3 regions of the Sphingomonas sp. KR3-1 genome follow, and region 3 is predicted to be linked to each of the others. Evidence: predicted binding sites of a transcription regulator. Region 3 holds the regulator's gene; each other region holds the start of a gene.

Region 1 (10,459 bases), on a different contig from region 3:
CTGCTCGCCTTCTCGCGCCAGCAGACGCTGCGCCCGCAGCTGCTCCAGCTGCCGGACGTGATTTCCGAGGTATCGAACCTGCTCAAGCGCCTGCTCGGCGAGACGGTGCGCCTCGAGGTCAAGCATGGGCGCAACCTGGGCCCGGTGCGCGCCGATCCGGGGCAGCTCGAGCAGGTCGTGGTCAATCTCGCGGTCAACGCGCGCGACGCGATGCTGTCGAAGAATCCCAATGGCGGCGGCACGCTGATCATCGAGACCAGGGCGGTGCCCGCCTCGGATGTCCGCCGGATGGACGACGACGTGCTCCCGGTCGGCGACTATACCGCGCTGCGCATCGCCGACACCGGCACCGGTATCCCGCCCGAGATCCTGCCCAAGATCTGGGAGCCCTTCTTCACCACCAAGGAAGTGGGCAAGGGCACCGGCCTCGGCCTCTCCACTGTCTACGGCATCATCAAGCAGTCGGGCGGGTTCATCTTCGCCGACAATCCGCCGGAGGGCGGCGCCGAGTTCACCATCTACCTGCCCGTCCATGCCGCGACCGAGGCACCCGTCGCCGCCAAGCTGCCCGGCATCAAGGAGAAGCCCGCCGACACCTGGGGCACCGGCACGATCCTGGTGGTCGAGGACGAGGACATGGTCCGCGCCATCGCCGAGCGCGCGCTGGCCCGCCAGGGCTATACCGTGCTCACCGCGGAGAACGGCGAGGCGGCGCTCGAGCTGCTCGAGACGATCGACCGGCCCGACCTGCTGATCTCCGACGTTGTCATGCCGGTGATGGACGGGCCCAGCATGGCCCGGAAGGTCCGCGTCAAATATCCCGACCTGCCGATCCTCTTCATGTCGGGATATGCCGAGGAGCAATTGCGCAAGTCGATTGATCTGGAGCAAGTTTCCTTCCTGCCCAAACCCTTTTCGGTACAACAACTTGCCGAAGCGGCGCGGGATGTGCTGCCCCCGAAATAAACCCTTGGCGACGGGCGGTTTTCCTGCGATGTGATCGGCCACTATGCCGCAGTCGCAAAAGATACTGATCGTCGAGGACGAGCCGCTCATCGCGATGATGCTCGAGGATTTTCTCGATGCGCTCGACCGCGGCGTCGCCGGCACGGCGGACAGCGTCGCCACTGCGCTCGAAGTGATCGAGGCGGGCGGCGTCGATGCCGCGATCATGGACGTGAACCTGCGCGGCGGCGAGACCAGCTGGCCGATCGCCGATGCGCTGACCGCGCGCGGCATCCCCTTCGTGCTCGCCACCGGCGGGGCAGGGGACATGATCGCCGAGGCCTATCGCAACCGCCCGGTGCTCTCCAAGCCGTTCACGATGGACAGCGTCGAGAAGGCGCTCGACAGCCTCTTCGCGGCGAGCTGAGCCTCACTCCCGTAACAGCTGATCGACGCTCTTGCCCGAGGCCAGCGTCGTCGCGACCTTCCGCCGCGCATCATGATAGGCCAGCCCGGGCGTCTGCGTTCCCGCCGCCTTCAGCGAAGCGGCCTGCGCATCGGATAGGCTGCTCTCCTGCGCCACGAAGTCGCAATAGCCCTCCACCTTCCAGGTGGCGAAGCTGCGTGCCGCCAGCCCGTAGCGCCGGTTGATCAGCAGGTGGACGGTCTCGTGCGCGATCGTGCCGCTCAGCGTGCGCCGGTTGCCGATCGCGGCGCCGTTGCGGACCGCGTCCTCGGCGCTCGACGCCTGGTTGAGCACGATGCTGCTCGAGAAGGGCCGCGTCACGGCAAAGGCGCCGTGCGAGCTCGGCAGCGATAGCAGTGCCCAGCGCCAGCCGCCATCGGTGAGATAGATCGCGCGCGGCCCCAGCGGCGCGGCGATCGCGCTGGCTGCGTCGAGCCTGGCAGCGCGATCGAGGATCGCCTGCATCCGCGGCGCGATCGGATCGACCGAATAGACGGTGACCTCGCCGAACTGCGCGCGGTGCGGGAAGGCGAGCACCGACGGCGCGTAGAGCATCGTGCCCAGCGCGGCGGCGGTCCCGACGGCGATGCCGCCCAGCCAGCGGTTCCAGGTGCGAAGATCGGCCATGATTCCCTCCCGTGCGGCCACGCTGCCCAAGCGCGCCGGGTATGTCGAGGCCGAAAGCTAGTCCACCAGCCACACCGGATCCCCGATCCGGATCAGCCCCGGCCGCGCCGGCCCCGCATAGACGCCGTATGCATTGCCGAACGCCTGCGCGACCGTGCGCAGCACGCGCGGCTCCTTGGCGCCGGTCACCGGGTCGATCGTCACGATCACGCAGCGGGCGATCGGGTCGGCGCATTGCACCACGGCCCCGTCCTCCTCTCCGCCGAACGCCAGCCGCCGACCCTGCCACTGCGTCGCCGGCAGGTCGCTCTCGACGATCACGTTGATCCGGAAGCGGGCGATGTCGAGCGTGCAGCCATGCGCCGCCTCGAGCGCGGCGTGTCCGGCAGTCGACTGGATCGAGACCGGCATCGAATCATAGCAGCCGCGCGCCACCTGGATCAGCGATGCCGGTTCGCCTGCGCCCGCCTCGAGATGCCCTTTGAGCAGCGGGTCGTGGAGCGAGAGCGTCGCGCCGTCGGGCGTCTCCACCAGCACTGCGCTCGTCTTGGGCTTGCCGGGATCGGCGAAGCGCGCGCGGTGCAGCACCATCGCCGGCACTTCGCGCGCCGTCAGCCAGGGAAAGCGCGTGCCGTTGGCGGCGCGGACGAAGGCATATTGCCGGTCGCCCTCGATTCCCTGCCAGTCGAGCTCGGCCACGCCGAGCTGCTCGCCGGCCATCGACTTGACCGGAAAGCGATTGAGCGCGCGAACATGGCCGACGATGCGGGGCATGCGCGCCGGGCTAGCGGCGCTTCGCTCCCGCGGCAATCCGCCTCAGTGCATCCCCCACAGCGCCACATTGGCGGCGCCGCGTCCGCGCCCCCGCGCGTGTCGTACCAGAAATCGACGCGCCGCAGGCTCCGCCGGCCGGCGCCGCGCAGGTCGATCACGCGGCTCTCTCCGCCCTGGGGGATGTTATAGCGCACCGGAATGTTGTCGGGTGCGCCATTGTCATAGGTCACCACCAGCTTGGCCAGCTGCAGCGGCGCGTCGCGCACCTTGAACTTGATCCGGCGGAAATTGTCGTACGGACCCTGCACCCGGATCGTATCGTGATCGGCGGTGAACCGTGCCTAGGTGGCGCCGAGGAAGCGCCAGCTGCCGGCGGGGCCGGGGGCGGGGCGGCTGACCTGCTGCGCGGCGATCGCGCCGGAAGCGGTCATGCCGGCCAGCAGCAGCAAGGGAGCGAATTTCATGAGCGCGTCCTCCGTGTCGCTTGGCCTAGCCGTGCATGCCGGCGCGCGGCATCGGGGATAGCCTTGGCCGCGCCGCGATTTTCCCCCGATCCGCGCCTGGGGGAACGAGAAGAACGATTATGGAACAAAAATTTTCGTTCCGCTCTTGTTCCGTGAGAACAAACGCGATACATGCCGTTCCAACACAGGTTGATGCAGCGTGCTAAACCTTCTAGCGACGGGGACTTCCAATGGCAGCTTCGCTCAAGGTGATTGACGGCAACATGGCGATTTCTTCGGACAAGCAGAAGGCGCTCGACGCCGCACTCGCGCAGATCGACCGCGCATTCGGCAAGGGGTCGGCGATGAAGCTCGGCTCCAAGGAGGCGATGCAGGTCGAGGCGATCTCGACCGGCTCGCTCGGGCTCGACATCGCGCTCGGCGTCGGCGGCCTGCCGCGCGGCCGCGTGATCGAGGTCTATGGCCCGGAAAGCTCGGGCAAGACCACGTTGGCGCTGCATGTCATCGCCGAAGCGCAGCGCACCGGCGGTGTCGCAGCCTTCGTCGATGCCGAGCATGCGCTCGATCCGGTCTATGCCAAGAAGCTGGGCGTCAACATCGACGAGCTGATCGTCTCGCAGCCCGATACCGGCGAGCAGGCGCTCGAGATCGTCGATACGCTGGTCCGCTCGAACGCGATCGACGTGCTGGTGGTCGATTCAGTCGCCGCGCTGGTGCCGCGCGCCGAAATCGAAGGCGAGATGGGCGACAGCCATGTCGGCCTCCAGGCCCGGCTGATGTCGCAGTCGCTGCGCAAGCTCACCGGCTCGATCAGCCGCTCACGCTGCATGGTGATCTTCATCAACCAGCTGCGCATGAAGATCGGCGTGATGTACGGCAATCCGGAGACGACGACCGGCGGCAACGCGCTCAAGTTCTACGCTTCGGTCCGCCTCGACATCCGCCGCACCGGCCAGATCAAGGACCGCGAGGAGATCATCGGCAACACCACCCGCGTGAAGGTGGTGAAGAACAAGGTGGCGCCGCCGTTCAAGCAGGTCGAGTTCGATATCATGTACGGCGAGGGCATCTCGAAGATCGGCGAGATCCTCGATCTCGGCGTCAAGGCCGGGCTCGTCGAGAAGTCGGGCGCCTGGTTCTCGTATGACAGCGTCCGCATCGGCCAGGGCCGCGAGAATTCGAAGAATTTCCTCAAGGACAATGACGAGCTGCGCGAGCGCCTCGAAAAGGCGATCCGCGCGCGCACCGAAAAGGTCGCCGAGGGACTTATGACCGGTCCCGACGCCGATGACGGCGACGACGATCTATAATGGATTTACAGGCCGCGCCCGCGTGCGACGCGTGAGGCAGCGATCACGGGCTCAGACCCATTGGAAGACCCGGCGCGTTGCCCCGCGCCGGGTCTTTCCCGTTGGGGGCCTCGCGCGCACGCGCGTGAATGTCGCGGCTTTTGTGACCTTTCGGACTCCGCGCCGTGTTGGATTGCTTGTGCGGCGGAGCGCGCTTTGGCGTGAACTTCGTGGACTTTGCAGCGGCGCCTGGTGCGGTAGGATGGCCCGATGAAGGCGGTTCTCGATCCCGATCGCGTGCTGGCTGGCGGGCTCGCCGCCATCCGCGGCCAATTCCATGTGCCGGAAGGTTTTCCGCCCGAGGTCCTGGCCGCCGCCGAGGCTGCGGCGCGGCGAGTCCCGGACGCGCATGTCGATCGGACTGCGCTGCCGCTGGTCACGCTCGATCCGGCGCGCTCCACCGATCTCGACCAGGCCTTCACGATCGAGGCCAGCGGCAGCGACTTGCTGCTGCGCTATGCGATCGCCGATGTCGCCTGGTTCGTCCGGGATGGCGACCCGGTCGATGCCGAGGCCTGGCGGCGCGGCGCCACGCTCTATCTGCCCGATGGCAAGGCCGGTCTCTATCCGCCGGTGCTGAGCGAAGGCGCGGCCAGCCTGTTGCCGGATGGCCCGCGCCCGGCGGTGCTGTTCACCGTCCGCGTCGCGCCGGATGGATCGGCGACGCTCGAGGATGCCGAGCGCGCCTTGGTGGCGAGCCGCGCCAAGCTGGGGTACGAAACCGCCACCGCTGCGGACCTGCCGCCGCAATTCGCCGAATTCGCCTGCCGCATCACCGTTGCCGAGGCGCGTCGCGGCGCCGCCCGCGTCGATCCGCCCGAACAGGAAGTCGTCCAGCGCCCCGACGGCGGCTATGCGCTCGCCTTCCGCGCCCGCCACGCTTCCGAGGACCAGAATGCCGCGCTGTCGCTCGCGGCCAACCTCGCCATCGCCGACGTGCTGCGCGCGCACCGAACCGGCCTGTTCCGGGTGATGGCCGAGCCCGATGCCGCGGCGGTGCTGCGCCTGCGCAACACCGCCCGTGCGCTCGGTGTCGCGTGGCCCGAAGCCCAGCCGCTCGCCGCGTTCCGCACCGGCCTCGATGCGGCGGACCCGCACCAGGCCGCGTTGATGCTGGCCATCCGCCGCGCCGGGCAGGGGGCGAGCTATGCGCCGTGGCGCGCGGACGCGCCGCCCTGGCATGCCGCGGTCGCCGCGTCCTATGTCCACGCCACCGCGCCGTTGCGTCGCCTGGCGGATCGCTATGTCATCCGCGCGACGCTGGCGATCATGGCCGGTGACCCGGTGCCCGAAGCCGTCACCCAGGCGTTCGAGCGCCTGCCCCGGGTGATGGGCCGCGCCGATGCGCTCGGCGGCCAGATCGACCGCGCCGTGATCGACCTTGCCGAGGCGGTGATGCTCGACGGCCGCGAGGGCGAGACCTTCGCGGCCGTCGTCACCGATATCGATGCCCGCGGCGCGCGGATGCAGCTCGCCGACCTGCCGGTGGTCACGCGGATCGATGCGCCGGGCGCCGCGCCGGGCAGTCCGCTCAGCGTCCGCCTCGTCGATGCCGATCCAGCCAATCGCGCGGTCCGGTTCGAAGCCGTGGGAGCCCAGCCATGATCCCTGCCGATCCCGCCGACATCGACGCGACCGGGGCGCAGGTAGAGGCTTTCATCGCGCGCTTCACGCCCGACATCGCCGAGCGCGTCCGCGCCGGCCGCGCCGTGCTCCGGGCGCGGCTGCCCGGTGCCAACGAGCTGGTCTATGACAATTACAACGCGCTTGCGATCGGCTATGCGCCCGGCCTGAAGAGCACCGGCGCGATCCTCAGCCTGGCGGTCTATCCGCGCAACATCCTGCTCTATTTCCTGCCCGGCATCGGCCTGCCCGATCCGGAAGGCATGCTCCAGGGCGACGGCCGGCAGGGTCGCTATGTCTGCCTCACGCAGGTCGCGCTGCTCGACGAACCCGCGATCCGCGCGCTGATCGCCGCCGCGTTCGATCAGGCGTCGGCGCCCTTGCCGCCGGCCGGCGGACGTACCATCGTCAAGTCGATCGCGGCCCGGCAACGCCCGCGCCGCCCAGGGGAGCCTGCATGACCGTCATCGTCCACCATCTCGAAAATTCCCGCTCGCAGCGCGTGCTCTGGCTGCTCGAGGAGTTGGGGCTGCCCTATGAGGTCAAGCGCTATGAGCGGAACAAGGCGACGATGCTCGCCCCGCCCGAGTTGCGCCGCATCCATCCGCTCGGCAAGTCGCCGGTGATCGAGCATGGCGGCAACGTCATCGCCGAGACCGGGGCGATCGTCGAATATCTCGTCGAGCTCGGCGACGGGCGGCTCGGCAAGCCCGGCCACCGCGAGGATGCGCTGCGCTGGCGGCACTTCCTCCATTATGCCGAGGGTTCGCTGATGCCGCCGCTGTTCACCAAGCTGGTGCTGAGCCGGGTGCCCTTGTTCGGCAAGATGGCGCAGAAGAAGTTCCAGCCGATGATCGACGTGCATCTCGACTATGTCGAAGCCGAGCTGGCCGCGCGGCCCTGGTTCGCCGGACCCGACTTCACTGCGGCCGATGTGATGATGAGCTTCCCCCTCGAAGCCGCGGTCGCTCGCGCCGGCGCCACCCAGGGCCGGCCGAACCTCGCCGCCTGGCTCGACCACATCCACGCCCGCCCGGCCTACCAGGCCGCCCTCGCCGCCGGCGGGCCCTATGCCTATGCCTGATCGCGGAAGGCGAGATCGTCGCAGGCGGGGCAGGGGGCGTCCTCGCCGGCGATCAGCCCCTGGCAGCGCGGGCAGAGGCTGCGGTTGCGGGGCTGGAGCGCGTGATCGACGGTGACGCGCTGGTCGAACACGAAGCACTCGCCCTGCCAGCGGCTCTGCTCGGGCGGGACCTGCTCGAGATAGGCGAGGATGCCGCCCTTGAGGTGGTAGACCTCGTCCAGCCCCTCGGCCTTGAGGAAGGCGGTAGACTTCTCGCAGCGGATGCCGCCGGTGCAGAACATCGCGACGCGCGGCATCGCCCCGGCCTTTTCGCGCTCCTCGCGGAAGCGGCGGAACCAGGCGGGGAACTCGCGGAAGCTGCGCGTCTCCGGGTCGATCGCGCCGCTGAAGCTGCCCAGAGCGACCTCATAGGCGTTGCGGGTGTCGATCACGATCGTATCGGGGGCGTCGATCAGCGCGTTCCAGTCCTCTGGCGCGACATAATGGCCGACGCCGGTGAGCGGATCGATGTCGGGCTCGCCCATCGTGACGATCTCGCGCTTCAACCGCACCTTCATCCGGTCGAAGGGCAGTGCCGCGGCGCGCGATTCCTTCACGTCCAGGCCTGCGCAGCCGGGCAGGGCGTGGATATGGTCGAGCAGCGCGTCGATCGCCGCGTCGCTGCCGGCCACCGTGCCGTTCAGCCCTTCGTTGGCGAGCAGCAGCGTGCCCTTGATGCCCAGGCGCTCGCACAGCGCCAGCAGCGGCGGGCGCAGGCTTTCGACATCGGGGAAGCGGGTGAACTGGTAGAGCGCGACGACGCGGATGGGCGCCGCCGCATTGTCGGGGTCAGGACTTGCCATAATCCTCGAAGCTGTCGACCTCGGTCGCGGCGCCGTCAAGCGGCTTGACCGCGGGTTCGGCGATGCCGGGCGCATCGAGCTGGCCCTCCCAGCGCGCCACGACGGTGCTGGCGACGGCATTGCCGATCACGTTGGTCGCGGTGCGGCCCATGTCGAGGAAATGGTCGACCGCGAGGATCAGCAGGACGCCGGCCTCGGGGATGTTGAAGTGGCTGAGCGTGCCGGTGATCACCACCAGGCTGGCGCGCGGCACGCCGGCGATGCCCTTGCTGGTGACCATCAGGATCAGCAGCATCTGGATCATCGTCATCCAGTCGAGATGGATGCCATAGGCCTGGGCGATGAAGATCGACGCGAACGTCATGTACATCATCGAGCCGTCGAGGTTGAACGAATAGCCGAGCGGCAGCACGAAGCTGGCGATCTTGGGCGGCACGCCGAACCGGTCGAGCGCATCAAGCGTGCGTGGATAGGCGGCTTCGGACGAAGCGGTCGAGAAGCCGAGCAGGATCGGATCGCGCAGGTAGCGCAGCAGCGTGGCGGTGCGCGGACCGACGATCAGGAAACAGGCGCCGATCAGGCAGGCCCAGAGGATCGCCAGGCCGAGATAGAAGCTCGCCATGAAGAAGGCGAGGTCGCGGACGATGTCGAGCCCCTGCGTCGCCAGCGCCTTGGCGACGGCGCAGAACACTGCGACCGGCGCGAACAGCATGACATAGCCGGTGACGGTGAGCATCACCTGGACCAGCGCCTCGAGCCCGCGGACGAGCGGCGCGCCCTTCTCACCCACCGCGGCCAGGCCGACGCCGAAGAAGATCGAGAAGATCACCAGCTGGAGGATGTCGTTGGTCGCCATCGCGTCGACGCCGCTGGTCGGCACGATGTGGATGAAGAACTGGGCGATATCGAACGGCTTGACGTCGACGGCCTCGGTGACCGCGGGCAGCGGCAGGTTGATGCCGATGCCGGGGTGCAGCGCGTTGACCAGGATCAGGCCGAGCGTAAGCGAGACGAGGCTGGCGCTGACGAACCAGAGGAACGCCTTCAGGCCCACCCGGCCGATCGCGCCGCCGCCGCCCATATGGGCAATGCCGACCACCAGTGTCGAGACGACCAGCGGGGCGATGATCATCTTGATCAGGTGGAGGAACATCTGGGTGGGGATGTCGAGGCCATAGGCCCAGCGCTCGATCGCCTTGGCGCCCTCGGGCGAGCCGGCATAGGCGGTGTTCAGCCCCCAGCCGAGCAGCCCGCCGAGCAGCAGCGCCGCCAGAATGAACCAAGTAAGTCGCTTGCCCAAGATCAGGCCCCCCTAAAAATCCGTCGCGCAGGCAAAGGGGATTGCGTGCGCCGGGTCAAGTCCTCGCGCTCAGCCAAGCATGCGCCGGTTGCCTCGCCAGCCGGCCAATGCGGCTTTCCGGTCACGCTGCGCAGCGGCGTTATTGCCGGGCGTCCAATGCGTTTTGGCGCCCGTTACGCAAGGCCGAAGCTATTGCGCGGCGCCGGTCAAGGACCGTATCGCAGGCGAAAGCCTTTCCGGAGAACGCCATGCGCCTCGATCGCCGCACCCTTGTCCGCGCCGCCGCCGCGATGCCGCTGCTCACGCTGCCAAGCGTGCTGCGCGCCGCCGAGCCGGACCTCTCGGCGCTGCAGGACATGACCAAGGGCGCGCAGCCGATCGGCAATGACGAGCGCGCCGCGCGGCTTGCCCGGGCGCAGAGGCTGATGCGGGCCCATGGCATCGGCGCGGTGCTGATCGAGGGCGGATCGTCGCTGGTCTATTTCGCCGGGCTCAACTGGGGGCGCAGCGAGCGGCTGACCGCGATCCTCCTGCCGGCCGAGGGCGAGCCCTGCATTGTCACGCCGTTCTTCGAGGAAGCGCGCACCCGCGAGCGGCTGGCGATCCCCGCCGAGGTCCGCGTGTGGAACGAGGACGAGGATCCGCTCAAGACCGTCGCCGGCTTCCTCAAGGACCGCAAGCTCGCGCATCTGCCGGTCGGCATCGAGGAGACGGTGCGCTATTTCGCCGTCGACGGGTTGCAGAAGAACGGGCTCAAGGTGGTCTCGGCCAATCCGGTCGTGCGCGGCTGCCGGATGATCAAGACGGCGCCCGAGATCGCGCTGATGCAGCTCGCCACCGACGTGACGATCGCCGCCTATCGCTTCGTCTATCCGCGGGTCGAGAAGGGGATGAGCCAGCGCGACGTGTCGGCGCTGATGGACGCGGCAACGCGCAAGCTGGGCGGCGATCCCGAGTTCAGCCTGGTGCTGGTGGGCGAGGGCGC
Region 2 (10,459 bases), on a different contig from region 3:
TGATTGGCCAAGTCTGTTCTTCCTGATGTGCGGGAAAGGTGGGCGGCCCGAAGGCCGCCCGGGGTGCCGCCGCAGCGGCGCCGCTTATTCGGCGGGCGAGAGGTTCGACGCCGAGGGACGGCCGCGCTTGTCGTTCTCCAGCTCGTAGTTCACGCGCTGGTTCTGATCGAGCGAGCCGAGGCCCGAGCGCTCGACGGCAGAGATATGGACGAAATGGTCCTGGTTGCCGCCGTCGGGCGTGATGAAGCCGAAGCCCTTGGTGGCGTCGAAGAACTTGACGGTGCCGGTGTAGTTCATGGGAATATTCCTTCTGTTGTCGGTGCGCCCAGAATGGACGGACCTCGCGCTGCAAGGGGCAGAAAGAAGGAAGTAAGGGGCCGCAAAGCGCCGAAAACCGTCGATGTGCGACTGTAGCAGATGAGAGATGGGGCCCCGGTCTCGCCATTACAAGGGGTGCCGTTCATCGGGCGCCGCCTTTTCTGCGGATTCCTCCGCGAGTGCTTCGCCGGCGGACGGCGCGTCGGGCGATGCGGGCGATGCGAACGCGGCCTGCGCGGCGAACCAGCGATCGCGCGCCGCGCCCTCCTCGATGCGGCGGATGGCGATCTCGGCGCGATAGGGCAGCTCGACCACTTCCTCCTCCTCGGGCGCCAGCGCGCGCTCATAATCGTCGTCGCCATAGTCACCGGCCTCATAGCCGATGAAATCCTCGGGCGGCGGGAAGCTGGTGCGCCAGCAATCGGCCTGGTGATCCCACCAGACCTGGTCGTCGAGCCCGGGGGCGCCGGCAAAATCTTGAATCTCTTGACTCGTCTGCGCGGGCGCGGGCGCGGGCGGGGCGAGCGCGACCAGCCCGGCGGCCTCGGCCCGGTTCCAGTCGGCGCCCGACCAGGTCGCGCGGGCGGCGGGATCGAGATCGGCGAGCGGCTCGGCGAGATCGGTGTGGGTGCGCAGCCAGGTATCGGCGCGGGCGAGGGCGCGCAGCGGGGCGAGGTCGTCCTCGCTGGCAGGCGCGATTGACTGGGCGAGCAGCAGCCCGGCGCGCGCAGGGCCTGCCTCCTGCGCGATCAGCTCGACATAGCCGGCGAAATCCTGCGCGGCGAGGCGCGCGGCGGCATGGGTGGTCTCGCGCGCCGCACGATCGGCCATGCGATCGAGCCGGGCGAGCATCGCCATGCCGAGGCGATTGTCGTGCCGGTGCCGCTCGACTTCGCTGCCGTCGGCGCGGGTGATCGTCTCGACCGTGCCGTGATAGGCACGCTCCATCAGCATGTCCGCCAGCGTGTCGCGCGACTGGAGCACCGCCGCCTGCCAGCCGATCTTGAACTGCACGCCCTTGGCCGAGAGGCGGAAGGCATAGGCCGACTGCTTGGACAGCCCGACCAGCCGGCAGGCCTGGTCGACGGTCAGCCCCTCGGCAAGCGCCTGGAGGAAGGTGGCCTGCTTCTCCCCCGACCAGCCGGCGATGCGCTGCGACGGGGTGGTGGCATATTCGTGGAAGGGCGTGTCGGGGAGGTGGCCGTCATTGAGCGGGATGCCGGCGGGGATCGGGGGGAATTGCAGTGCCATCGGTCTGGTCCTCTCGTCTGGAGTCGGGGGAGGACCGTTCAGATATGCTGGAATGGGGGTTGTAGGACAGCGATTTGTTTATGGTTTGTTCCAATCCCTCCGGTTCGGCGCAGCTTTGCCTTGTGTCAGCGACACCTCTCAGGGAGCCTATTCTTGTGTTATCGTCCGGGAGGTACTTATGGCTGTAAAGCGAACCTGCTTTGTGATATCTCCGATTGGCGCTGACGGCAGCGAGATACGCGCAAGAGCGAATGATTTTCTTGAGTTGCTGGCCGAGCCCGCCTTGCAGATGTTCTCGTTCGACGTAATTCGAGCTGACAAAATACAGCAAGCTACCGCAATCACCGGCGATATCATCAGGCTGGTCCAGGAATCGGATCTCTGTCTTATCGACCTGACGGATAGCAATCCCAATGTCTTCTACGAATGTGGGCGACGACATGAGACTGGCAAGCCGTTCATTCAACTTGTTGCGAAGGGGCATGAAGGCGCGCTTCCCTTCGATGTCGCAGGAATAAGGACAATAATTTATGACCTTGATTCGCCGCGGGAAGCGCTTCGATCGGTAAAGGAACTTCAGGGCTTTATTCAACTTATTATCGATGCGGGCTTTACGATAGGCAATCCAGGTGAGTCGCTGGCCGCGATGTCCCAGAGTATCGAGAGAATTGAGAGAAAGGTTAACCTTCTCGTTGAAGGTGGTGGCGGGCGGCAGGCCAATGCCGCGGGCGGAGGAAGAAGTCTAGAGGACTATATGCTTCCGCCTTCTGCTGTGTTCATGAAGGCGATCCGCGAAGGAAACCTTGATCGGGCCTTTTCCGCCGCACAGCGGCTGAAGGGCAAAGACACGCCCGAATATGCAAGCTTGTTGCTGGTTCTCGCTTCTGCGGGTCAGGAAAGAGCCTACCTGTTGTTGAGCGACCTCGTTTCGGAGGAAATTGCCAAGGGGGCATTCGACGAGGTGTCGACAAAAACCTTGATGATGTCCATTGGCGGCGTGAAAAAGTATTTCGAAGAATTGGGTACGGAGGACAAGGCTGTTACGTATTTGAACGATCTTGTTGTAAAGATCATGGATATGGATGGCAGTGGCGGCGTAATTTCTTTTATATATAATCAGTTGGGTATTATCTATGCGGGAAAAGACGAGTCTAAATCGATAGAGTACACGCTATTGGCCATAAAGTATAATAAAGAAGAGCCTGCTTATATATATAATTTGTGTCTAAGTTATGAAAGGGTAGGAGATGTAAATAATTTGAATAAGTGGTTGAAGAAGCTTGGTGAAATGGACGTAGGGGATGACGAAGATCATGCAGCCCTGCTTAGAAAATATGGCTTCGGTACATAGCATAATTGTATAATATTGTGGAATAGTCTGGCTTACAAGAGCGGCCTGACCACCATTACCTGTACGAACGTCGAGATCGGGCTCGGCCCCACCGACCCCACCGGCCCCACCGGCCCCACCGGCCCCACCGGCCCCACCGGCCCCGCCATGATCCGCTTGGTCCTCCCGCGGGTCGGATGTTTGACGTCAAGTGTGATTTTCTGGCGGCGCCAGCTGGTCCGGGCAAAGGTGAGTGGCGGCAGATTTACAAGCGCGCGGAAAAGGACATAGGACTGGTCAGCTTGATCCCTCGCAAAGCCGCGAAGATATACACCAGCGGTATACTTCAGATCAGCGCGGCAAGCCGGTTCCGCCCGCCACGCGAAAGCGGAGCTTCAGTCGTTCGCCGCCATTTCGGCTTCGAGCGCTTCCTTCTCGCTCAGCTCGATCGGTAGCGACTCGTTCCCGGCAACGGGTCATTGACGCAGTTCGGCGAGGTGGTTGCGGGTATCGAGTGGGCCGCCGAAACGCGATGGGTCTTGTGAGTTGGTCACGCTGCGCTCGCCCGGCGCAGTGGAGGCGGGGCTTGGCAGCAGAAGGGGCGGGGCGTCATGGGAGATTTGAGCGAATCCGGGGCGGGGCTTCCGCGGCCCGTTCCGTCACGCCCCTCTCCCCGCGAGCGAGCGGGGAGAGGGAGAATGGACTCACTCCGCCGCCACCGTCTCCCGAACCTTCCCCTTCCCCAGCAACGGCGCCAGATACTTCCCCGTGAAGCTCCGCGGCTCCTTCACCACCTGCTCCGGCGTGCCCTGGGCGACGATCTCGCCGCCCTTGACGCCGCCTTCGGGGCCCAGGTCCAGGATCCAGTCCGCGGTCTTGATGACGTCGAGATTGTGCTCGATCACCACCACGGTGTTGCCCTGCTCGACCAGCGCGTGGAGCACTTCGAGCAGCTTGCGGACGTCCTCGAAATGCAGGCCGGTGGTGGGCTCGTCGAGGATGTAGAGCGTGTTGCCGGTGGCGCGGCGGGCGAGTTCCTTGGCGAGCTTGACGCGCTGGGCCTCGCCGCCGCTGAGGGTGGTCGCCTGCTGGCCGACCTTGACGTAGCCCAGGCCGACTTCGGCCAGCATCGCCATCTTGTCGCGGATCGGCGGGACGGCCTTGAAGAACTCGACCGCGTCCTCGACGGTCATGTCGAGCACGTCGGCGATGCTCTTGCCCTTGAACTTCACTTCGAGGGTTTCGCGATTGTAGCGCGCGCCGTGGCAGACGTCGCAGGTGACATAGACGTCGGGGAGGAAGTGCATCTCGATCTTGAGCACGCCGTCGCCCTGGCAGGCCTCGCAGCGGCCGCCCTTGACGTTGAAGCTGAAGCGGCCGGGCTTGTAGCCGCGCGCCTGCGCCTCGGGCAGGCCGGCGAACCAGTCGCGGATGGAGGTGAAGGCGCCGGTATACGTGGCCGGGTTCGAGCGCGGGGTGCGGCCGATCGGCGACTGGTCGATGTCGATCACCTTGTCGAGATATTGCAGGCCGGTGATCTTGTCGTGCTTGCCGGCGAGGACGCGGGCGCCGTTGAGCTGGCGCGCGGCGGCGGCGTAGAGCGTGTCGATCGTGAAGCTCGACTTGCCCGAGCCCGAGACGCCGGTGATGCAGGTGAAGGTGCCGAGCGGGATCGACGCGGTGACGCCGCGCAGGTTGTTGGCGGTGGCGTTCTCGACCGTCAGCTTCTTGCCGGTGCCCTTGCGGCGCTTGGCCGGCAGCGGGACCTCACGGGTGCCGTTGAGATAATCGGCGGTGACGCTGCCGGTGGTGTTGAGGATCTCGTCGAGCGTGCCGCGCGCGACGACGTCGCCGCCATGGACGCCGGCGCCGGGGCCCATGTCGAGGATATAGTCGGCGCTGCGGATCGCATCCTCGTCATGCTCGACGACGATGACGGTGTTGCCGAGATCGCGCAGGCGGCGGAGCGTGGCGAGCAGCATGTCGTTGTCGCGCTGGTGGAGGCCGATGCTCGGCTCGTCGAGCACGTAGAGGACACCTGAGAGTCCTGATCCTATCTGGCTGGCGAGGCGGATGCGCTGGCTCTCGCCGCCCGAGAGCGTGCCCGAGGTGCGGTTGAGGTTGAGATAGTCGAGGCCGACATTGTTGAGGAAGCCGAGCCGCTCGTCGATCTCCTTGAGGATCGCGCGGGCGATCTCCCGCTGCTGGTCGGTGAGCGTGGCGGGGAGCTTCTCGAACCAGGCGAGCGCATCGACCACCGAGAGGCGGGTGGCGTGGCTGATGTCCTCGCCGGCGATCTTGACGGCTAGCGCCTCGGGCTTGAGGCGGGCGCCGTGGCAGACCTCGCAGGGATGTGCGGCCTGATACTTGCTCAGCTCCTCGCGCATCCAGGCGGACTCGGTCTGCAGCATGCGGCGGTTGAGGTTGCCGATCACGCCCTCGAACGGCTTCTTCACGTCGTACGACTTGCGGCCGTCGACAAAGGTGAGGGTGACCGGCTTGCCGCCGGTGCCGTGGAGGATGACCAGCTGGACCTCACCGGGCAGGTCGCGCCACGGCGTGTCGAGGCTGAAGCCGAACTCGCGGGCGAGCGAGCCGAGCACCTGCATGTAATAGGGCGAGGGCGGGTTGGACTTGGCCCAGGGCACGATCGCGCCCTTCTTGATCGTCAGGTCGTGGTTGGGGACGACCAGGTCCTCGTCGAACACCAGCTTCTCGCCCAGGCCGTCACAGGCCGGGCAGGCGCCCTGGGGCGCGTTGAACGAGAACAGGCGGGGCTCGATCTCGGGGATGGTGAAGCCGGAGACCGGGCAGGCGAACTTCTCGGAGAAGACGATGCGGTTGTCCGGAATGCCGGTGCCCTTCATCGCGCCGCCGGTGACGTTGAACTCGCTGCGCGCCTCGGCGACGCGGTTGCCGGCGAGCTCGGCGACCGTGGTGTCGACCAGGTCGACATAGGCCAGCCCCTCGGCGAGCTTGAGCGCGGTCTCGAAGCTTTCCGCCAGGCGGGTGCCGATGCTGTCCGACACGACGAGGCGATCGACCACCACTTCGATGTCGTGCTTGTACTTCTTGTCGAGCGCCGGGGCTTCCTCGATCAGATAGGTCTCGCCGTCGATGCGGACGCGCTGGAAGCCGGCGCGCTGCCACTCGGCGAGCTCCTTCCTGTACTCGCCCTTGCGGCCGCGGACGACGGGGGCGAGGAGGAGCAGGCGGGTGCCCTCGGGCAGCGCGAGGACGCGGTCGACCATCTGGCTGACGGTCTGCGCGCTGATCGGCAGGCCGGTGACGGGCGAGTAAGGCACGCCGACGCGCGCCCAGAGCAGGCGCATGTAATCATAGATCTCGGTGACGGTGGCGACCGTCGAGCGCGGATTGCGCGAGGTCGTCTTCTGCTCGATCGAGATGGCGGGCGACAGGCCCTCGATATGATCGACATCGGGCTTCTGCATCAGCTCGAGGAACTGGCGGGCATAGGCCGAGAGCGACTCGACATAGCGGCGCTGGCCCTCGGCATAGATGGTGTCGAAGGCGAGCGAGGATTTGCCGCTGCCCGACAGGCCGGTGATCACCGTCAGCGTGTCGCGCGGGATGTCGACATCGACTCCCTTCAGATTGTGCTCGCGGGCGCCACGGACGGAGATGTGAGTAAGCATGCGGGGACCAACCGTTCCAGATTTGTTCTTAGTATAGGAAGCGCGTGAGGCAGGTCAACGCGCGAGACGCGATGTGGGTGCGGCGCGGGCGCGGGGCAAGGGGAGCGGTTGTTGCGGGGGCGTGATGGCCGTCACGCGTGCTCGGCGTCGAAAGGGTTAGTTCTGCGGTATCACTAAGGAGAACCGCCATGCCGGACACTATCGAGCTGAAGGTCAAGGTATCGGACAAGGACCGTATCAAGGCCTATTCCTTCGCTTATGACGCTGACCGAGTGTCGTCCGAGAACCCGGTGCTGCCGATAATCATGAACAACGGTTCCGGCGCCTTCCAAGTGCGGCCGGGCGAGCCCGGTCGCCTCATCTGGGGCATGCGTGGCGACGAGGGCGGCAGCATGAAGGTAGAGCTGCTGCGCGACGGCACGGTGATCCAGAGCCGCGAAAAGTCGACGATCCCGCCCGGCGAGACGCGGGCGATCGACTTTTTCGACATCACGCTTTGAAACGGGAGGAGAACGTGTCCAAGCGCTTCGCCCTTGTCCTGGCAGCCCTCACGCCGGCCACCGCGCTGGCGCAGCAAGCGCCGCCGCCCGAGGAAAATGACAGCTCGCTTCTTACCCCCACCGGTGAACTGGCCGGGGATAACGCCCGCCAGGCGACCTTCGACATGATCGTCGCGGATCGGACTGCCGACGGCCCGGGCTATGGCAACCACGCGCCCGCAGTGCAGCCTGAATTCGCGCTGGTGGCGACCGACGACAAGAAGCAGGCAAGTGTCTCCTTGTCGTTCGACCTGAGCAACCCGTTCGGCGGGAATGGCCTTTCGCATACTGCGCTGACCCTGACGGGTACGACCGACCTCGCCAAGAATGGCGCGACGAGCTTTGGTGACTTTGCGAGCGGTCTGACCGGAGGAACCAGCATCGAACTGGGCTTCACGCATTATTCGGGGCGGTTCGCACCGCAGGACCTCGACTATGCGCCCGTACAGAAAGCGGTCGATAATTGCCGCGCCGAGCATACAGGCGCTGCCGATCTGGCGACCCTGTGCGATCCGTCGAAGTACAAGACCGGCGCATCAATGTTCGTGCACGAATATAATCGCGCCGGATTGCGCCGGTTTCTCAACTCCGGGTTGCCTGGTGGAATCGAATTCTTCGGCATCAAGGGCAGGGCGACCCAGACCGATTTCACGTATCTCGATCAGGCGGCCTTCGCGACAAAAGACGTCTCGCGTTTCGGCTTTACCCTGACTGCCCTGTATGGCGAATTGTTTGCTTCAGGCAGGACTTCGCTGGCGACGTCATTCACCTATGGGCGGAGTGACAAGGCCGATGACGAGATCATGCTATGCCAGGCGGTCAATGCGACGCAGACGCGTTGCATCACCGCCGCCGGCGGGCCGCCGAAACGCAAGACGCGTAGCGTCCTTTCGGTGGAGTTGCGGCAAGCATTTGGCCCCAGCGGCAAGTCGACGAGGTTCGGGCTGGCGCCGCTATTGAGCCTGGACTTCGAGAACAAGGATTTCGCCGCCGACTTGCCGATCTATCTGGTTGGAGACGGCGTCGGGAAGCTCCGGGGCGGCATCCGCATCACTTACGAGAACACGAGGCGGGCTTCGGGCGGCCGCGAAGAAGACGTGAAGTTCGGCGCCTTCGTGGGCGTGCCCTTCTCGCTGTTCTTCAACTGATCTTTGGCAACGAACTCTCGGATGAAGGGCGACGGGCTGAGCCTGGGCCACGGGTGAATCGACGCTTCCGGACGGAAGAGCGGCTTCGGCTGGCGCGTAAGCAAGATTGGGAGGACGAATATGGCAGAGAAAATTACGCCCTTCGGGGAATTTTGCGGTGATTATCTCGCGACCGCGGCTGGGTTCGCACATTGGGGTCGGATCTTCCTCATAGCTGCATTTGTCGCCGCGGCGGTCTATGCCCTGATCGAGGCCTATAAGCGGTGGAAAACACCCGTCACCCGGACCGACGGCAGCAGGTTGGTCGATGGGGCGATCACGGGGTTGCCGATCAAGGACTTGGCCGATGCCCTGCGTGAGCTCGTCGTCGCGCTTGCTACCGCGCCGGTATGGCTCGCGATGATGGCGGTCGGCATCTTCGCCCTATGGGCGGCAGGCACGCTGGTGCCGGACAAGTGCACGCTTGCCGACAGCTACAAGCCGGTGCCCGCCGCTTCGAAATAGCCTCGTCTATCCCCCTTCGCTCCCATCGGCGAAGGGCCGGCACGGCCCGCTCCTCGATCCGGCGGGCCGCGCCGGTCGTCCGCCGCGCGCCTCCCTAGGGTGCGCGGCGGACCATCTTGGCCGGCGCGACTTTCCTTTCGCAATGCTGCACCGTCATTTCACTTGCCGTTCAGCGGCGGAGGCGGAAGCTGGCGGCACAGTGGGAGAGAGGCCATGCGGTTCGAGAGGATGATCAGGCTGGCGGCGCTGGCGGGCGCGGCTTTGGTGGTGGTGCCGGGTGCGGCGGGCGCGGCGCCGGTGGCGGCGATCGGCCAGGCGATGCAGCAGCAGGCGGACGGCGACTATCAGTGGATCGACCAGGCCGATGCGCTGTGGGACGCGATCGGCGATGCGCCGCCCGACCTCGCCTTTGCCTTCGAGGGGCAGGAGCCCTGGGCCTGGCAGACCGCCGATGGCTATACCATTATCGTCGAGGATGCCGGCGAGGGCGGGATCCGCAGCTATTATTTCGCGCCGGGCGAGGACGGGCCGTTCCTCGCGGTCGAGCCGGGCAACAGCTTCGCCTATCAGCGCGGCCGGCTGGTGATGGTCTATGATGCGGACGGCGAGGCCGCGCCGCGCGCCGAGTTCGGCGATTATGACGATTCGGCAGGCGACCTGTTCGCGCGCGGCGAGGCGCTGCGCGCGGCGATGAACCCGCGCGACTATCGCCCGGTCGATGCCGATGCCTGGATCGATGCGAGCCCCTATCTCTTCGGCTTCCTCCAGATCTGGGACGAGGGGCGCAGCCGCTATCCGGGCTGGGCGAGCTACCACCGGCGCAGCGACGCGGCCGCCTGGCGCCGCCGCTTCGAGGCGGAGCAGCGCCGCCGCCGCGGGCTCTCCGAGCAGTTCCAGCACTGGCGCGCGGGCGGCTTCCAGGGGCCGCCGCTGGGGCATTTCCATGCGCCGACGCGGCCCGGCCAGCCGGGCAGGCCCGGGGCCGGGCGCCCGCCGCAGCCGGGCTCGGGCTGGTCGCACCAGCCGGGCGGGCGGCCGGGCCAGCCCGGGCGGCCGGGCGGACCGGGGACCAACCCGCCGCGACCCGGTGGGCCGGGAAGCGGGCCGCGTCCGGGTTGGCCTGGCGCCGCGCCCGGCATGCCGATGCCAACGCCCCCGGTGGTGACGCGCCCCGACGGCTCGCCCGACTGGCGCCGCGGCCGCCCGCGGACGATGCCGGCGCCGGCGACGATCCCCGATGCTGGCGCTTCGGAGCCAACGGCGCCGCGGCCCGATGCGCGTCCGCCGCGCACTCGGCCCGATGGCAGCGGCTGGCAGCGGCCGATGCCGACCCCGCCGGTCGCAGCACCTGCACCGCCGGTGGTGAGCGCCGCACCGCCGGTCGCGGTCGAGCGCCCGCCGGCGCCGCGCCCGCGGCCCGAAGGGGGGTGGCAGCGCCCGTCCGCGCCTTCGGGTGGCGAGACGCCGCGACCGCAATTCCGCCCGCGGCCCAGCTATACCCCGGCGCCGAGCGCGCAGCCCGCGCCTGCGCCGCGCGCTAGCCCGCCTCCAACGGTGTCGGCACCGCCATCGCGCCCGAGCTATACGCCGCCGCCGCGGAGCGCCCCGCCAGCGCGCAGTGCCCCGCCGCCGTCGCGCCCGGCCCCGCCGCCGCCACACACGCAAAAGGCGCCCGAGGACTAGGTCCGTGCCCTAGAAGGGCAGCAGCGCCGC
Region 3 (10,459 bases):
GCAACGCGGTGCGCTATTCGCCGCCGGGCGCGATGGTGTGGATCCGGCTCGAGCGCGACGAGGCGCGCGGCCATGTGATCATCGCCGATCAGGGCAAGGGCATCGCCCATGCCGATCAGGACAAGATTTTCGAGAAGTTCGGCCGCGTCGACCCGACCGAGCCGGGCGGTTCGGGCCTGGGGCTCTACATCGCGCGCCGGCTCGCCCGCGCAATGGGCGGCGACCTGGTGGTGGACAGCGCACCGGGCCAGGGCGCCCGCTTCGTGTTCAGCCTGCCGATCCGGCAATAAAAGGGCGCCCGCCGTTTCCGGCGGACGCCCTTGCTGCCTCCTCAGGCTAGCTTAGCGGCGATAGCAGACCTGCACGCGGCGATGATGACGCCATTCGGTGCGGCAATAGCGGCTGCTGCGATGATAGCGGCCACGATTGTAGTAGCGGCTGCGCTCCCAGCGCTCGTGACGGTCATAGCGGTCGCGGTGGCGCCAGTCCTGCGCGGCAGGCGCCGTAGCGGCGAGCGCGACCACGCTGGTGGTGGCGATCGGCGCAGCGGCAGCGGCCGGGGTGGCGGCGCTCGCAACGCCAACAGTGGCCAGGGCGGCCGCGGCAATCAGCTTGGCAAGATTCATGTCGTCTCTCCTCGTAACTCTTCCCCGCATGCCGAGAACGATAGAGCGGCGATTGAGTCGCGTTGCTGAATCGATTTGTAAGCCGAGGTACAGATTCATCGCGGTCATCCGCCCCCGGGGTCGTTCAAGATGAAGGCAGGTCACTGGTCGGCAATTGTAGACTATCTGCAAATGTGGAAACTCCCGGATCGGACTAATCTCCGATGCCAGCCGATGGACAAGTAAACGGCATGAAAACATGCTGCGCTTTCTTCCATAGAAGAGGGGCGGGGCATCATGGTCGCGGAGCACATTATTCGAAAGGGCGTGGACGGATATTATCATCCGGCCAATGAAACCGAAGTCGCCAATCTGGTGAAATATGCGGTGGCGAACGGTCTCCAGATCCGCGTTCGCGGGGCCTCGCATTCGACGGCCTGGAGTATTTTCACCGATCCGGTGGACAATCTGCCGCAGAATCGCACGCTGACCCGCCATCCGCCGGCCGGCAGCAACCTCGACCTCTCGCTCGACAAGATCAACGACCTGCAATGGATCGACGAGACTGCCGGGATCGTCGAGGCCGGTGCCGGGATCCACCTGGGCGCCGATCCCTACAACCCGCTCGGCCGTGCGGACCTGGACAACAGCCTGCTCTTCCAGCTCTTCGAGAAGGGGTGGGGCGTCAATGACCTGGGCGGGATCACGCACCAGACCGTGGCGGGCTTCGCCAGCACCGGCTCGTCGGGCGGATCGCTGCAATATGAGCTCGACAACATCATCGGCTTCCGCGTGGTCGATGGCCGCGGCGAGGTGGCCTGGATCGAGCTGGACGATCCCGAATTCGATGCGATGCGCGTGTCGGTGGGGCTGCTCGGCGTGATCACCCGGGTGCGGCTCAAGCTCAACAAGAGCTTCCGCGTCGTCGGCGACGAAGTGACGACGCCGACCGATGCGACGTGCCCGATCGACCTGTTCGGCCCGGGCACCGCGACCCAGCCCTCGATGCAGCAGTTCCTGACGGATACGCCCTATAGCCGGGTGCTGTGGTGGCCGCAGCCGGGCGCCGAGCGCGTGGTGATCTGGCAGTCCGACCGCGTCGACACGCCCCCACCGCCGGGCTTCGAGCCGGTGCCCTATCAGGAGTTCACCCCCGATCTGGGCGGCTGGACCGAGCAGCTGCTCGGCTCGATCTTCTACTCGCTGCTCGGCAACAAGGGCTTCAGCGCGGTGCCCAAGCTGGTGCACGGCTATGTGCGCTACTGGCACTGCGTGACGCGGCTCTGGGCGCCCAAGGTCTCGGCGCCGATCGCGGCCGTCGCGGCGCTGCTGGTGACGCTGGTCATCGCCGTGGTGATGGCGATCCCCGAGCTGGTGTTCATCCTGCTCCCCGGGCTGCTCGCCAAGCTGTTCCCGACGGCGCTGGGCATCTTCCAGCCGATGACCGGCAAGGACGGGCCGACCAAGTTCGACGATTTCTACTGGCGCAGCCTGTGCATGGACAACACCGCCGACGACATATTGATGGGCACCGAGTTCACCGAGATCTGGGTGCCGATCCAATATACCGAGCGCAGCATGCAGCTGATGAACCAGATGTTCGTCGACAAGGGCGAGGCTGCGGTCGGCTGGTATTCGACCGAGGTGTACGGCGCCAAGCCGGACAAGGCCTGGCTGAGCGCGGGCTATTCCGACGGTACCGACGAATACAAGGACGGCGTGGTCCGCTTCGACGTGTTCTGGTTCCGCGCCAATGCCGGCGAGCCCAATGTGAAGGGCGGGTTCTTCCAGCAATATTGGGACCTGTTCCGCGACAACGGCATCCCGTTCCGCCTGCACTGGGGCAAATATGTCCCGGCCTATGACTTCCCCTATTGGGCCGAGCACTACCGCACGCAGCTGCCGATGCTCGATGCGTTCCTGGAGCTGCGCGCCAAGCGCGATCCGAGCAATGTGTTCTTCACCAGCTATTGGCGGCAGCGGCTGACCGGCAAGGCCTGACCGGTCGGCGCCGGGCTCAGCGCAACTCGCGCTCGGCCCGGCGCGCGGCCTTGCGCTCGGCGCGGGTGGGGACGAGGCGGACGCCGCCGACTAGGATCGCGCTGAGCAGCGCCAGGATGCCGCCGCGTATCACCCAGGTCTGGCTGTCGATCATCGTGCTGGTCACCGGCCAGCGCACCACGCCCAGGCCCTGGAGCATGAACAGCACGCCGGCGAGGAAACCCAGGATGCCGGCAAAGATCAGGATGTTCTGGCGCATTCCGCGACTCCGAGAAGCTGGACCGCGGGTTGGTTAACGCAAATCGCCGCCCCCGCGAAGGCGGGAGCGGCGAATCTGGTTCCGTTACGGGAAGGAAAGCGGCTTAGCGCTTGCCGACCGGCACGTAATCGCGCTGCACCGGACCCGTGTAGAGCTGGCGCGGGCGGCCGATCTTCTGCTCGGGATCCGAGATCATCTCGTTCCACTGCGCGACCCAGCCCACGGTGCGGGCCAGCGCGAACAGCGCGGTGAACATCGTGGTCGGGAAGCCGATCGCCGAGAGGATGACGCCCGAATAGAAGTCGACGTTCGGGAACAGCTTCTTCTCGATGAAGTACGGATCGTTGAGCGCCATCTCTTCGAGCTGGAGCGCCACGTCGAACACCGGATCGTTGACCTTCAGCGCGTCGAACACTTCGCGCACGGTCTTCTGCATCACGGTCGCGCGCGGATCGTAGTTCTTGTAGACGCGGTGACCGAAGCCCATCAGGCGGAACGGATCGTTCTTGTCCTTGGCGCGGGCGATATATTCGGGGATGCGCTCCGGACGGCCGATCTCGCGCAGCATGTTGAGCGCCGCCTCGTTGGCGCCGCCATGCGCCGGGCCCCACAGGCAGGCGATGCCGGCCGCGATGCAGGCGAACGGGTTCGCGCCCGACGAACCGGCGAGGCGCACGGTCGAGGTCGAGGCGTTCTGCTCGTGATCGGCATGGAGGATGAAGATCCGGTCCATCGCCTTCTCGATCACCGGGTTCACCACATATTCTTCCGCCGGCACGCCGAAGGTCATGCGCAGGAAGTTGCCGGTGTAGCTGAGCTTGTTGTCCGGATAGAGGAAGGGCTGGCCGACGCTGTACTTGTAGGCCATCGCCGCGATCGTCGGCATCTTGGCGATCAGGCGGTGCGACGCGATCATGCGCTGCTGCGGATCGGTGATGTCGGTCGAGTCGTGATAGAAGGCCGAAAGCGCGCCGGCGACGCCGCACATCACCGCCATCGGGTGCGCGTCACGGCGGAAGCCGCGATAGAAGGTCGCCAGCTGCTCGTGCAGCATGGTGTGGCGCGTGATCGTGTTCTCGAAGCCGGTCAGCTCGTCCTGGTTCGGCAGCTCGCCGTTGAGCAGGAGGTAAGCGACTTCCATGAAGCTCGACTGCTCGGCGAGCTGGCCGATCGGATAGCCGCGGTGGAGCAGCACGCCCTCGTCGCCATCGATATAGGTCAGGCCCGATTCGCACGACGCGGTCGACGTGAAGCCGGGGTCATAGGTGAACATGCCCGTCTGGCCGTAGAGCTTGCGGATGTCGATGACGTCCGGTCCGACGCTGCCCGAAAGGACCGGATATTCAACATCCTTCCCCGGAACCTGCAGCTTCGCGGTGTCGCTCATAAACGTCGTCCTATGTTGGGCCGGGCCTGGGATCAGGCCGGCACGGTCATCTGGTCAGCGATACGGGCCAGGCTCTCCTCGCGTCCCAGCAGCGCCAGAACGTCGAAGATGCCCGGCGAGGTCCGGCGCCCGGTGAGCGCGGCGCGCAGAGGCTGCGCAGTCGCACCGAGCTTGACACCCGCATCTTCCGCGACGGTGCGTACCGCCGCTTCGAGCGCCTCCGTATCCCAGCTTTCCACACCGTCAAGTGCGGTGTGCAACTGAGCGAGGAGGCCCCGCGCCTGGCCCTCTAGCAGAGCCTTGGCGCCGTCGTCCAATTCCAGTGGGCGAGTGCGAAACAGAAACGCCGCGCCCTCTGCCAATTCTAGGAGATTTGCGGCGCGAGGTTTCAATTCTGCCATGCTGCGACGCAAAAGATCCTGCTGCGATTCCGAAAGTTCGAAACCGAGTCGCGGCGCGACCAGATCGGCCAGGCGCGCATCGCTTGCCGAACGGATATAATGGCCGTTCAGGTTCTCGAGCTTCTTCAGGTCGAAGCGCGACGGGCTGCGGCCGACGCCGGCCAGCTCGAACCACTCGATCGCCTGTTCGCGGCTGATGATCTCGTCGTCGCCATGCCCCCAACCGAGGCGCAGCAGATAGTTGGACAGCGCCTCGGGCAGGATGCCGAGCGCGTCGCGATATTCGTCGACCGCCACCGCGTTCTTCCGCTTCGACATCTTGGTGCCGTCCGGATTGAAGATCAGCGGGATGTGCGCATATTCGGGCTCGTCCCAGCCCATCGCGCGATAGATCGGCAGCTGGCGGAACGCGTTGTTCAGATGATCGTCGCCGCGGATGACGTGCGTCACCCCCATGTCGTGATCGTCGACCACCACTGCGAGCATATAGGTCGGCGTGCCGTCCGAGCGGAGCAGGACGAGATCGTCGAGTTCGGCATTGTTCACGGTCACTGCGCCCTGGACATGGTCCTGGATCGTCACGCTGCCTTCGCGCGGCGCCTTGAGGCGGATGACGAAGGGCGCATTGCCGCCCTCGGCCTCATCGCGGTCGCGCCAGCGGCCGTCATAGCGCAGCGGCTGCTTGTTCGCCTTCTGCTCGGCGCGCATCGCCTCGAGCTCCTCGGCGGTGGCGAAGCACTTGTAGGCATGGCCGTTCGCCAGCATCTCGCGAGCCACCTCGGCATGGCGTGCGGCGCGGGAGAACTGGAACACCTCGTCGCCGTCCCAGTCGAGGCCCAGCCAGCGCATGCCGTCGAGGATCGCCGCGATCGCCGGCTCGGTCGAGCGGGCGCGATCGGTATCCTCGATGCGCAGCAGGAACTTGCCGCAATGGTGGTGGGCATAGAGCAGGTTGAACAACGCGGTGCGTGCGCCGCCGATGTGCAGGAACCCGGTGGGGGACGGTGCGAACCGCGTGACGACCTGTTTCGCACCCGTATCAGATGTTGCGCCCAACCGAGCTTGCTCCCAGACTGTGTTTCCGATGGCCCATTCAGCCGCCGAGGGCGCCCCTAGCACGGGGTCTGCCTCCCTTCAAATGGGGGCAGGGGCGGCCTTTCGCCAGTGTGCGGCGGCGATCGAGCACTGGCTCGAGGCCGAGCGCGCGCAGCTCCCCTTATGGCTGCCCGTCGCGCTGGGCGGCGGGATCGCGGGCTGGTTCCTGCTGCCCGATGCCGCGCGCTGGACCGGCTTCCTGCTCGCCGCCGCCGCGGTGGCGCTGCTCGGGCTCGCGCTGCCGGGGCGGTTGGGGCGGTCGCTGCTGCTCGGCGGGCTGGCGCTGGCACTGGGCTGTGCGCTGATCTGGTGGCGCGCCGAGCGAGTCGCGGCGCCGGTACTGGCGCGCCCGGCGGTGGTGGCGATGACCGGCAGGGTGGTGCGAGTCGAGCCGCTGCCGGCGCGCGACCTGGTGCGGGTCACGCTCCTGCCAGGGCGCAGCGACCTGCCGCCGCGGATACGCGTCAATCTTGCCACCAAGGACGTGCCGGTGGGTGTTGCGAAGGGAGCCGTTCTGGCGTTGCGGGCGCGACTGATGCCGCCGGCCGAGCCTGCGGTGCCGGGCGGATACGACTTTGCCCGCGCCGCCTGGTTCGCCGGGCTGGGCGCGACGGGCAAGGGCTTCGCGCCGGTGACCGTGATGAAGCCGGCGGAAGCGGCGGGCGCGGACCTGCGCGCGTCGCTCTCCGCGCATATCCAGTCGCGACTCGAAGGCAGCGCCGGCGGCATCGCCTCTGCGCTCGCAACCGGCGACCAGGGTGCGATCACCAATGACGATGTCCAGGCGATGCAGCGTTCGGGCCTCGCGCATTTGCTCTCGGTGAGCGGCCTGCACGTCACCGCGGTGACTGCCGCGGCGATGCTGCTCGTGCTCAAGCTGCTCGCGCTGAGCCCCACGCTGGCGCTGCGCTGGCGGTTGCCGCTGGTCGCGGCGGGCGCGGGTGCGCTGGCGGCGATCGGCTATACCTGGCTTACCGGCGCCGAGGTGCCGACGATCCGCTCCTGCGTCGCCGCGCTGATGGTGCTGCTCGCGCTGAGCCTGGGGCGCGAGGCGATCACCCTGCGGCTGGTCGCTGCGGGTGCGGTGATCGTGCTGCTGTGCTGGCCCGAGGCGCTGGCCGGCCCGAGCTTCCAGCTGAGCTTCGCCGCGGTGACGGCAATCGTCGCGGTGCATGAGAGCCCGCGGATCAAGCGCTGGTTCGGCAAGCGCGACGAGGGCTTGCCCGCCAAGCTGGCGCGCGAACTGGGCTCTTTGCTGCTCACCGGCGTGCTGGTCGAGGCGGCGCTGGCACCGATCGCGCTCTATCACTTCCACCAGTCCGGCATTTACGGCGCGCTCGCCAATATCGTCGCGATCCCGCTGACGACCTTCGTGATCATGCCGCTCGAGGCGCTGGCGCTGCTGTTCGACCTGGTCGGGCTGGGCGGGCCGTTCTGGTGGCTGACCGACCAGGCGCTCCACCTGCTGCTCTGGCTGGCGCGGACTACCGCCGGGGCGCCCGGTTCCGTCGCGGCGTTGCCGGGGATGCCGGGCGGCGCCTATGCGCTGATGGTCGTCGGCGGATTGTGGCTCGCGCTGTGGCGGACCGGCGCGCGCTGGGCAGGCGGCGTGCCGCTCGCGATCGGCATGGCCTGGGCGCTGCTGACCCCGGCGCCCGACCTGATCGTCACCGGCGATGGCCGTCACCTCGCGATCCGCATGCCTGAGGGCGGCTTCGCGCTGCTCCGCGACCGGGCGGGGGACTATACCCGCGACATGCTGGCCGAGAGCGCGGGCACCGAGGAGGATCTTGCTGCGCTGGACGAAGAGCCTGGGGCGCGGTGCAGCGCCGACCTTTGCCTGATCGAGCACCGCGCTGGCGACCGCGTCTGGCGGGTGGCGGCGACGCGCAGCGGCTATCCGCTGCCCTGGGCCGAGTTCACTGCGCTGTGCCGCAGCGTCGACGTGATGATAAGCGACCGGCGCCTGCCGGCGGGCTGTTCGCCGCGCTGGCTCAAGCTCGACAAGCCGGCGCTGGCGAAGACGGGCGGGGTGGCGATCGCCTTTGCCGGCGCGCGCGTCACCACCGTCCGCGGGCCGGGGCACCATCCATGGCGCGACCCGCCCAAGGTGCAGCCGCCCTATCAACCGGAACAACCCGATCCGCATGTCCGGACACGAAATCGCTGGCCTTCGGCGCGGGGTGGCGGTTTTCTTTCGCCATGATGCGAGCCCCGAAGAAGAGCGACACGATCGAGGTGCGGCTGCCGCATGCGGTGAAGCGGGCCTTCATGGCGCAGTGCCAGGCCGAGGGGCGGACCGCGAGCGACGTGGTGCGCGGTTTCGTCGAAGGGCGGATCGCCGGCGCGCCGCCTGCGCCCACGCCGGCGCCGCGGCTCTGGCTGCGCCTGGTTGCGGCTGCCGCGATGATCGGCGCACTCGGGCTGGCAATGCCCTCGGTGGTGACGGCAGCGCCCGATTTCCGGCCGGGCTTCGCGGCAGTCGACCGCAATCACGACGGGATCCTCACGCCGGACGAATATGGCACCGGGCCGCAGCCGGTGCTGCATTGCGGCGCGCATCGCACGATGGCGCTGCCGCTGCGCCGCGCCTCGGCACCCGAGGTCCGCGGCATCCGGCCTTTTGCCGTTGCGGCTGCGGACTTCAGCTTCGCCGACACGGACAGCAATCGCGACGGCAAGATCAGCCTGGGCGAATATGCCGCGCGCCGGCTCCGCGTGCTGCATGCCGGCTTCGCGCTGCTCGATGCCGATCACGATGGCAGGTTGACGCCCAGGGAATATGCCGCCGGTTGGAGCAGCTTCCTGTTCAAGGGCGTGCAGCCCGATGTCGCGCCCTTCCAGGAACTCGATCGCAACGGTGACGGCAAGGTCAGCTGGAGCGAGTTCCTGGCCTGAGGCTCAATATTTGCGTAGCAGCCCGGCGAGGCGGCCTTGCACGCGAACCTGGTCGGGGCGGTAGCGCTGGGGATTGTAGTCGCGGTTCGCCGGGTCGAGCCGGATCATCGCGCCTTCCTTGCGGAAATACTTCAGCGTCGCCTCATTCTCGTCGATCAGCGCAACGACGATCTCGCCGTCCCGCGCCGTCTCGGTGCGGCGGATCAGGGCGTAGTCGCCGTCGAGAATGCCGGCCTCGACCATCGAATCGCCGGCAACCTCGAGCGCATAATGCTCGCCCGCACCGAGCAGGGCGGCGGGGACGGGGAGCATCGCCGAATCTTGCAGCGCCTCGATCGGGGTGCCGGCGGCGATGCGGCCGTGCAGCGGAATCTCGATCACGTCATTGGCCGGCGCCGGCAGATTCGTTGACTCCTTTGACGCACCCACGGGTGCGGGAGCCGCCTTGGCCGGCTTCTTCGCGGTCTCGCCGCGTTCCGGCATGCGCAGCACTTCGAGCGCGCGGGCACGGTTGGGCAGGCGGCGAATGAACTCGCGCTCTTCCAGCGCCGAGATCAGCCGGTGCACGCCCGACTTCGACTTGAGATCGAGGGCTTCCTTCATTTCCTCGAACGAAGGCGACACGCCAGTCTCGGCAAGCCGATCGGCAATAAAGCAGATGAGCTCGTGCTGCTTGCGCGTGAGCATCCCGTTTCTCCCGGTCTGGAACAGACTGGGAACGTTTATGCAATGTTCCGCGCGCTTGTCAAGCGATGTCGAGGATTTCTGCCGAGTCGCCGGTTTTCGCCTCCGGAGCGCCCGCAGGACGGACGATCAGGCAGGTCGCCTGCGCCAATGTGCGCAGCATCGACGAGTCCTGGATCGGTGCGACATGCGCCCGCCCATCGACCAGCACGGCACGGAGATAGTCGGCGCGCGCGCCGGTGGCGGGGAGCGGTTCGCCGAGCGGCACGTTGCGCGTCTTTGGCAGCGGATCGGCGGCGCCGGCGAGGTGCGCGACCAGCGGGCGCGCGAACAATGTGGCGGTGACGAAGGCCGAGACCGGATTGCCGGGCAGGCCGAGCACCACGGCATCGCCGAGCCGGCCCGCCATCATCGGCTTGCCGGGCCGCACCGCGACCTTCCAGAAGTCGATCGCGGCGCCCGCGGCCTCGAGCGCCGGGCGGACGAGATCGTGATCGCCGACCGAAGCTCCGCCGCTGGTGACGAGCAGGTCGCAGTCCAGCGCCCGGAACGCCGCCGCGAGCGCGGCGCGATCATCGGGCAGGATGCCGAGATCGATCAGCGCGACCGGCAGGTCGGCGAGCAGCGCGGCGAGCAGCAGGCGGTTGGTCTCGGGGATCTGGTCGGGGCCGAGCGGCGTGCCGGGTGGCACCAGCTCGTCGCCGGTGGAGAGCAGCGCCACGCGGACCTTGCGGCGGACGGGCAGGGCGGCATGGCCGGCGATCGCGGCGAGCGCGAGCCGGGCGGGGGTGATCCGCTCGCCGGCCCGGATCAGGACCTCGCCTTCGGAGAAATCGAGCCCGCGCGGGCGGACGCTGCTGCCGAGCCCGAGCGGGCCTTCGCCGGCTAGCGTGAGGGCAGCACCGTCGCGTGCAGCTTCCTCCTGCACCAGCACGGTGTCGGCGCCTGGCGGGAGCGGGGCGCCGGTGAAGATGCGGATCGCCTGGCCCGGGGCGACTTCGCCGGCGAACCCGCGCCCGGCGGCGCTTTCGCCGATTACCTGCCAGGGCCCGGGCAGATCGGCGAAGCGGATCGCATAGCCGTCCATCGAGGAGAGGTCGGACGCGGGCTGGGTGCGCAGCGCGAGGAT

Evidence for each region. The regulator LexA, encoded in region 3, represses DNA repair genes until DNA is damaged. The targets are predictions, from matches to a motif close to GTTCCNCNCTTGTTCT.
Region 1: a site for LexA is predicted at 3,413-3,428, ahead of recA (recombinase RecA). Genes of this name have one in related genera too.
Region 2: a site for LexA is predicted at 6,569-6,584, ahead of uvrA (excinuclease ABC subunit UvrA). Genes of this name have one in related genera too.

What each region holds. Positions count from the first base shown of each region.
Region 1 is NZ_JBDZDQ010000003.1:201,855-212,313, forward strand. It holds gene ABLE38_RS16820 (response regulator) at 1-966, shown strand, start outside; gene ABLE38_RS16825 (response regulator) at 1,010-1,372, shown strand; gene ABLE38_RS16830 (hypothetical protein) at 1,376-2,038, opposite strand; gene ABLE38_RS16835 (MOSC N-terminal beta barrel domain-containing protein) at 2,096-2,812, opposite strand; gene ABLE38_RS16840 (hypothetical protein) at 3,154-3,276, opposite strand; gene recA (recombinase RecA) at 3,507-4,586, shown strand; gene ABLE38_RS16850 (RNB domain-containing ribonuclease) at 4,836-6,230, shown strand; gene ABLE38_RS16855 (hypothetical protein) at 6,227-6,709, shown strand; gene ABLE38_RS16860 (glutathione S-transferase) at 6,706-7,332, shown strand; gene ABLE38_RS16865 (rhodanese-related sulfurtransferase) at 7,323-8,174, opposite strand; gene ABLE38_RS16870 (dicarboxylate/amino acid:cation symporter) at 8,161-9,474, opposite strand; gene ABLE38_RS16875 (Xaa-Pro peptidase family protein) at 9,723-10,459, shown strand, end outside.
Region 2 is NZ_JBDZDQ010000004.1:320,857-331,315, reverse strand. It holds gene ABLE38_RS20765 (hypothetical protein) at 1-11, opposite strand, end outside; gene ABLE38_RS20760 (cold-shock protein) at 85-297, opposite strand; gene ABLE38_RS20755 (hypothetical protein) at 445-1,569, opposite strand; gene ABLE38_RS20750 (hypothetical protein) at 1,748-2,920, shown strand; gene ABLE38_RS20745 (hypothetical protein) at 3,097-3,354, shown strand; gene uvrA (excinuclease ABC subunit UvrA) at 3,604-6,555, opposite strand; gene ABLE38_RS20735 (hypothetical protein) at 6,744-7,055, shown strand; gene ABLE38_RS20730 (hypothetical protein) at 7,070-8,242, shown strand; gene ABLE38_RS20725 (hypothetical protein) at 8,363-8,746, shown strand; gene ABLE38_RS20720 (hypothetical protein) at 8,960-10,429, shown strand; gene ABLE38_RS20715 (vgr related protein) at 10,439-10,459, opposite strand, start outside.
Region 3 is NZ_JBDZDQ010000001.1:52,842-63,300, reverse strand. It holds gene ABLE38_RS00330 (ATP-binding protein) at 1-290, shown strand, start outside; gene ABLE38_RS00325 (hypothetical protein) at 342-626, opposite strand; gene ABLE38_RS00320 (hypothetical protein) at 933-2,606, shown strand; gene ABLE38_RS00315 (hypothetical protein) at 2,623-2,865, opposite strand; gene ABLE38_RS00310 (citrate synthase) at 2,969-4,252, opposite strand; gene gltX (glutamate--tRNA ligase) at 4,285-5,709, opposite strand; gene ABLE38_RS00300 (ComEC/Rec2 family competence protein) at 5,792-7,954, shown strand; gene ABLE38_RS00295 (EF-hand domain-containing protein) at 7,951-8,646, shown strand; gene lexA (transcriptional repressor LexA) at 8,650-9,333, opposite strand; gene glp (gephyrin-like molybdotransferase Glp) at 9,392-10,459, opposite strand, start outside.